2 regions of the Pallidibacillus thermolactis genome follow, and region 2 is predicted to be linked to the other one. Evidence: a T-box and tRNA genes for the amino acid it is inferred to sense, from the RefSeq annotation. Region 2 holds a T-box; the other holds one or more tRNA genes.

Region 1 (3,469 bases), on a different contig from region 2:
TAGTAATTATGCGACTGGCTTTATTATTTATCGGGATTTCCATTTTGTTAGGCATTTATATTTGTGTAAATAGCAGTTGGTGGATTGCTTTAGTTGGAGTTATTTCAATTTTAGTTGGATATCTATATACAGGTGGTCCATTACCTATTTCATCTACTCCACTTGGCGAAATTATGTCCGGTTTATTTATGGGAATTAATATTATTTTAATTTCCTATTTTATTCAAACTGGTACGATTACAACAACTGCCATCTTAGTATCAATCCCAACAACGATATTAATTGGGGTTATTAATCTATCAAATAATATTCGCGATGTTAAAGGTGATAAGGAATTTGGAAGAAAAACTTTGCCTGTATTACTCGGTAGAGATAATGCATTAAAAATTATGGCAGCTAGTTTCTTCATCTCCTATATTTGGATTATCGGTTTAATCATATTCAATCATTTAACTCCATGGCTTCTCATTGTATTACTAAGTATTCCAAAAGCATACAAAGCTGTAAAAGGGTTCATGGGTAAAACAGAACCTATTGAAATGATGCCAGCAATGAAAGCAACAGCACAGACGAATACGTTCTTTGGATTTTTATTATCAATTGGATTTATTATCTCATTTATATTCTAAAACAGCAGTCTATTCTTAGACTGCTGTTTTAATTTGGTTAGATATAGATAGCATATTGTCTATAAATGTTTCGCAATTAATGTATTTATAGTTCATCTTCTATTTAGAGAAATTGATTTCCCATATCACAATCTCACAATTGTTTGTATTTTATTTATTAGTATAATTATTAGAACTTTTTTTGCTTTTTAATTTTACAAGATTTCACAACGGACATTTTAGGGGCGAAAATAATAAATTTGTACTTATATTTGGTCCACAAGCAGTTGGCAAAAATGACAGTTGGAAAAAAATAAAAAAAATTAACGGCTTTTAAATAATTTCACAATCATCTTACGATAGAATGGCTCGAACCGTTTTTTGGATTAGTCCAATAATGTGGAAACTATCAGATTCATTTCGAACTGAGATTTTTAAAGCCTTTGCAAAAACTAACCAACCAGGTTTAATATTCACTTATGTATGGGCTTTTGATAGAAAGAAGATTGAAAGCTTGTAGAGAACATCTGTAAAATTTTTGAAGAAAAAGGAGTAGAAGTATATTTCGTAGAATTAGAAGCTGATATAAATGAACCCATAAATAGAAATAAAAGTCCATATCGATTAAAAGAAAAGCCCACAAAAAGAAATATTGAAAGATCTGAAAGAGAATTACTTGAAACAATGAAAAGTCATAGATTAAATTCTTATAAAGGCGAAATAACAAGAAAAATTATATAAAAATCAATAATACAAATCGGACACCAATTGAGACAGCAAAAATGATCTCAAAACGATTTCATTTTTTTATAAGAATACATAAAATGATCCCCAAAAAAGACAATAACTACTCTAGAATCAAATAAAAAGCACTTCCTATTGGGAAGTGCTTTTTCAATGACCCCTACGGGATTCGAACCCGTGTTACCGCCGTGAAAGGGCGGTGTCTTAACCACTTGACCAAGGGGCCAAAATAATGGTGGAGAAGGTGGGATTCGAACCCACGCACCGGATAAACCCGGTCTAACGGTTTAGCAAACCGTCCTCTTCAGCCACTTGAGTACTTCTCCATCTGGCTCCGCAGGTAGGATTCGAACCTACGACCGATCGGTTAACAGCCGATTGCTCTACCACTGAGCTACTGCGGAATAATATATTTTTTCTGATGGGCCTGAGTGGACTCGAACCACCGACCTCACGCTTATCAGGCGTGCGCTCTAACCGACTGAGCTACAGGCCCATTTATGGAGCGGGTGAAGGGAATCGAACCCTCGACAACAGCTTGGAAGGCTGTGGTTTTACCACTAAACTACACCCGCATAACTGAATTAAAATGGTGGTTCGGGGCGGAATCGAACCGCCGACACATGGATTTTCAGTCCATTGCTCTACCGACTGAGCTACCGAACCGTAAGGATATTTGTTTTAATGGCGGTCCGGACGGGACTCGAACCCGCGACCTCCTGCGTGACAGGCAGGCATTCTAACCAACTGAACTACCGGACCAATATTGCGGGGGTAGGATTTGAACCTACGACCTTCGGGTTATGAGCCCGACGAGCTACCAGACTGCTCCACCCCGCGGTAATAATATTTCTCTGTTCGCTAATATATTATGGTGGAGGAAGAGGGATTCGAACCCCCGCGCGGTTTGACCCGCCTGTCGGTTTTCAAGACCGATCCCTTCAGCCAGACTTGGGTATTCCTCCAAAAAGATAATATGGTGGACCTTGTAGGACTCGAACCTACGACCGGACGGTTATGAGCCGTCTGCTCTAACCAGCTGAGCTAAAGGTCCTTGTATTATAGTAGCGGCGGAGGGAATCGAACCCCCGACCTCACGGGTATGAACCGTACGCTCTAGCCAGCTGAGCTACGCCGCCATGGACTATATTACTCATTAATGGTGGAGCCTAGCGGGATCGAACCGCTGACCTCCTGCGTGCAAAGCAGGCGCTCTCCCAGCTGAGCTAAGGCCCCATTTATAATAATGTGTCTTTTTATCTATCGGGAAGACAGGATTCGAACCTGCGACCCCTTGGTCCCAAACCAAGTGCTCTACCAAGCTGAGCTACTTCCCGTAACATAAGCGCGCCCGAGAGGAGTCGAACCCCTAACCTTTTGATCCGTAGTCAAACGCTCTATCCAATTGAGCTACGGGCGCATAATTAATGAAATGGTGCCGAGGACCGGAGTCGAACCGGTACGGTAGTCACCTACCGCAGGATTTTAAGTCCTGTGCGTCTGCCAATTCCGCCACCCCGGCGAGTTGATTATGGAGCGGAAGACGGGATTCGAACCCGCGACCCCCACCTTGGCAAGGTGATGTTCTACCACTGAACTACTTCCGCGTTGTTTTTTTGATGCGGGTGAAGGGAGTCGAACCCCCACGCCTTACGGCGCCAGATCCTAAGTCTGGTGCGTCTGCCAATTCCGCCACACCCGCAAATGGTGAGCCGTAGAGGATTCGAACCTCTGACCCTCTGATTAAAAGTCAGATGCTCTACCGACTGAGCTAACGGCTCGTCTTACTATATGTTTAAACTGGTGCCGGCCAGAGGACTCGAACCCCCAACCTACTGATTACAAGTCAGTTGCTCTACCAATTGAGCTAGGCCGGCATATCAATTAAATATGGAGGATGACGGGATCGAACCGCCGACCCCCTGCTTGTAAGGCAGGTGCTCTCCCAGCTGAGCTAATCCTCCTAGAGTCTGGCAACGTCCTACTCTCGCAAAGGGAAACCCTTCACTACCATCGGCGCTGAGAAGCTTAACTTCCGTGTTCGGGATGGGAACGGGTGTGACCTTCTCGCTATCGTCACCAAACAAATTGGTTAGGACAAGTATTATTATACATGT
Region 2 (3,469 bases):
CGCATAAAAGACTGGAATAGGTACACCCCATACCCGTTGACGAGAAATACACCAATCACCACGGTCGCGGATCATGTTATATAGTCTTGTTTCGCCCCATTGATTATACCAAGTAACATTTTGAATTTCTTTTAGCAATTGTTCACGAATCGGTTCAATGGATGCGAACCATTGTGGTGTAGCACGGAAAATAACAGGTTTTTTCGTACGCCAATCATGCGGATAGGAGTGAGTAATGAAATTCAGTTTTAATAAAGCCCCTACTTCTTTTAGTTTTTCTGTAATGGCTTTATTTGCTTTATCGTAAAAAAGTCCTTCAAATCCTGGTGCTTCTTCCGTCAAATGTCCTTTTTCATCGACCGGTGCTAAAACACCTAAATTATATTTTTGACCAATATAGAAGTCGTCTTCCCCGTGTCCCGGAGCGGTATGAACGGCTCCTGTACCTGCATCTAAAGTGACGTGTTCACCGCACATCACAAGAGAATCACGATCATAAATCGGATGTTTTGCAACGACGTATTCTAACTCTTTTCCTTTCACTGTTTGAACAACTTTATAGTCTGTCCATTCAATTTCTTCTGCCACAGTTTTTAATAAATCTTCAGCAATTAGGAATTTACGGTCCCCAACGTTTACAACAATATAGTTAAACTCAGGGTGAACAGAAATACCTAAGTTAGCTGGAATTGTCCATGGTGTCGTTGTCCAAATCACAATTTCAGTATCATTATCTAAAACACCTTTTCCATCTTTTACTGGGAAAGCAACATAAATCGATGGTGAACGTACATCTTTATATTCAATTTCCGCTTCAGCAAGAGCTGATTCAGAAGATGGAGACCAATAAACAGGTTTAGAACCTTTATAGATTAAACCTTTTTTCGCCATTTCACCAAAAACGCGAATCTGTTGTGCTTCAAATGTTGGATGAAGCGTTAAATATGGATTTTCCCAGTCTCCTCGAATACCAAGGCTTTTAAATCCTTTTCGTTGAATATCAATTTGTTCGTAAGCATATTGTTCACAAAGTTTCCGGAACTCAGAAACAGTCATTTCTTTCCGATTAACACCTTTTTTCGTTAATTCTTGTTCAATCGGAAGACCATGTGTATCCCATCCTGGAACATATGGCGCATCATAGCCTAACATTGACCTTGAACGTACGATGATGTCTTTTAAGACTTTATTTAAGGCATGCCCCATATGAAGACTACCGTTCGCATATGGTGGTCCATCATGAAGAACGTATTTTTGGCGTCCATTCGTCCGTTCTTGTACTTTTTTATAAATGTTCATTTCTTCCCATTTCGCCTGAATTTCAGGTTCTTTTTTCGTTAAATTCCCTCGCATTGGAAACTTTGTTTTTGGCATTAATAATGTTTCTTTATAATCCAAATCTCTTACACCTTCCTTTTATTATCTTCATTCATCATTAACCATTTAAAGAAATTCTAATCATTTGTAATCATAACGATTTTACAATAATAGAAAAACCTTCTCATCCCCTTTGGGACGAGAAGGTTTTTCCCGCGGTACCACCCAAATAGGCAAAAATTGCCCACTTGTATATAATAACGTGTAGTCACGCTTGTACTTACTATTACTTCAGCACAAGAACTCCAGGGTGATGTTCCAACTTCCCTTTTAACCGGACTCCCACCATCACCGGCTCGCTAAGTAAAAGAGTTGAAGTCGTACTGTCCCTATCTTCGTTTCATAATATGAAATTTTCCCCATTAAAATATTGTATAACGAATTATATGCAATATTTACTCATTCGTCAATACTTTTCATGTTTTAGTTATTTTGTGTGCTAAAATGTAATTCTTCTTCAGCAATTGACTTTAACTCTGTCGCATCAATATCAAATTCCATTAATTGATCCCAATCTTTACTATTGACCATTTCAAGCTGAGCCTCGATCAACATTTTAAATCGGTTACGGAAAACTTTTGATTGCTTCTTCAAATCTTCTATTTCCAACGCAATTTTTCTTGCTTTTGAAAGTGCCTCATTAACAATACGATCCGCATTTTTTTCTGCCTCACGTATAATTAATTTCGCCTCTTTTTGTGCATTGCTTTTTACTTCTTCTGCAGCTTCTTGAGCAACAAGGATTGATTTGTTTAATGTTTCCTCAATATTACTGAAGTGTTTTAATTTTTCTTCTAAATCCTTTACACGTTCTTCTAAATCCTTTTTGTCGCGAATGATGATCTCATAATCTTTAATTACTTGGTCTAAAAATTCATTTACCTCATCTTCGTCGTAACCTCGAAAAGACTTGGAAAATTCTTTGTTATGTATATCTAACGGCGTTAACGGCATAAAGCCACCTCCAAAGTAAGATCATATTATTTTATATTATAAACTATTTTTCGACAGTTTGTGATAATTTTCCTGCTAAACGATTAGATTTAATGAAAAAATTCAAGTGTGATCCGCCACTTATTTTTTCTCGTTTGTTCCCCTATTGAGGCTAATTTCATACGTCCAATTTTTCTAGCAGAAATTAGATCTCCTTCTTGTAATTGATATGACGGTGATTCGACTATTTTAAAATTCACTTTCACCTGTCCATTTTCAATTAACTTTTGTGCTTTTTCACGAGAAAGACGACTTGCCGTCGATAAAACTGCATCTAACCGTAAAGAAGAAACAGTAAAATCATGTTCTTCCGTTTGTTCATTTACCTGTATAGCTTGAGATAAAGAACATGCTTCGAGCCTAACTTTCGCTTTACCAACGTGATGAAAATGTAAGCGAACATAGTCTGCAATTTCTTTTGCACAAAGGAATTGACTGCGTTTTTGCTCCATTAAAATATCACCAAATTTTTCCCTTTTTAAGCCTATCCCCATTAAACTCCCTAAAATTTTCGGATGGGTCAGTTGAATAAATTTTTCTGGGTAATGAATTTCAAATAATTGAATTTGAAATTCGTCTTCATTTGGTTGTAAATAATCTGGATATAGAAGCGCGCGTTTACGTTCCGCACCTTGAATTCCACCGAAAAATTGAACCTTACATTCTCCATTATGACCAACAATGGATTGAACAATAAACTGTTCCCGCGGATCTAAAAAATCGGTTAATTTTGGCGCGTAGTTCATTTCAACGTAACTTTTCCAAGTGAGCACTTGGTCAATAAATTCTTTTTCTTCTAGGCGGAAATGTTGATATATTGACATGCTGACTCCTTATTAAAAAATCATGATTAGAAGTTGGATCAAACCAATTTTAGCAAATTGAAGAACTAAAATCGCAACAATTGGTGATAAATCAAACATACCTAAAGGCGGAATAAATCTTCTAAATGGCTCTAAATAAGGTTCTGTAATTTTTCCTAAAAATTCGCCAATGGCCGTTTCTCTTGATCCAGGAATCCATGACATAAAAATATAGATAATTAATGCAATAAAATAAATTTCAAATAGCACATCGATAATTCGAATTATTTCAGTCA

Evidence for each region. A T-box is a leader RNA that pairs with one kind of tRNA and senses whether it is charged. The one in region 2 lies ahead of ileS (isoleucine--tRNA ligase), so its partner is inferred to be a tRNA-Ile.
Region 1: it has a tRNA-Ile gene. The T-box ahead of ileS (isoleucine--tRNA ligase) is inferred to sense a tRNA for this amino acid. The anticodon was not compared.

Annotation. Positions count from the first base shown of each region.
Region 1 covers NZ_JAOUSE010000028.1:160-3,628, reverse strand. Annotated here, with positions in the region: gene OEV82_RS09805 (1,4-dihydroxy-2-naphthoate polyprenyltransferase) at 1-629, shown strand, start outside; partial or broken gene OEV82_RS09800 (shikimate kinase) at 811-1,474, shown strand; tRNA gene OEV82_RS09795 (tRNA-Glu) at 1,507-1,578, opposite strand; tRNA gene OEV82_RS09790 (tRNA-Ser) at 1,586-1,678, opposite strand; tRNA gene OEV82_RS09785 (tRNA-Asn) at 1,682-1,756, opposite strand; tRNA gene OEV82_RS09780 (tRNA-Ile) at 1,775-1,848, opposite strand; tRNA gene OEV82_RS09775 (tRNA-Gly) at 1,854-1,927, opposite strand; tRNA gene OEV82_RS09770 (tRNA-Phe) at 1,943-2,018, opposite strand; tRNA gene OEV82_RS09765 (tRNA-Asp) at 2,038-2,114, opposite strand; tRNA gene OEV82_RS09760 (tRNA-Met) at 2,119-2,192, opposite strand; tRNA gene OEV82_RS09755 (tRNA-Ser) at 2,225-2,317, opposite strand; tRNA gene OEV82_RS09750 (tRNA-Ile) at 2,330-2,406, opposite strand; tRNA gene OEV82_RS09745 (tRNA-Met) at 2,418-2,491, opposite strand; tRNA gene OEV82_RS09740 (tRNA-Ala) at 2,513-2,588, opposite strand; tRNA gene OEV82_RS09735 (tRNA-Pro) at 2,616-2,689, opposite strand; tRNA gene OEV82_RS09730 (tRNA-Arg) at 2,699-2,772, opposite strand; tRNA gene OEV82_RS09725 (tRNA-Leu) at 2,786-2,874, opposite strand; tRNA gene OEV82_RS09720 (tRNA-Gly) at 2,885-2,959, opposite strand; tRNA gene OEV82_RS09715 (tRNA-Leu) at 2,973-3,054, opposite strand; tRNA gene OEV82_RS09710 (tRNA-Lys) at 3,058-3,133, opposite strand; tRNA gene OEV82_RS09705 (tRNA-Thr) at 3,154-3,229, opposite strand; tRNA gene OEV82_RS09700 (tRNA-Val) at 3,244-3,316, opposite strand; rRNA gene rrf (5S ribosomal RNA) at 3,321-3,436, opposite strand.
Region 2 covers NZ_JAOUSE010000002.1:162,747-166,215, forward strand. Annotated here, with positions in the region: gene ileS (isoleucine--tRNA ligase) at 1-1,398, opposite strand, end outside; T-box leader at 1,509-1,722, opposite strand; gene OEV82_RS01665 (DivIVA domain-containing protein) at 1,801-2,331, opposite strand; gene OEV82_RS01670 (YlmH family RNA-binding protein) at 2,421-3,194, opposite strand; gene OEV82_RS01675 (YggT family protein) at 3,207-3,469, opposite strand, start outside.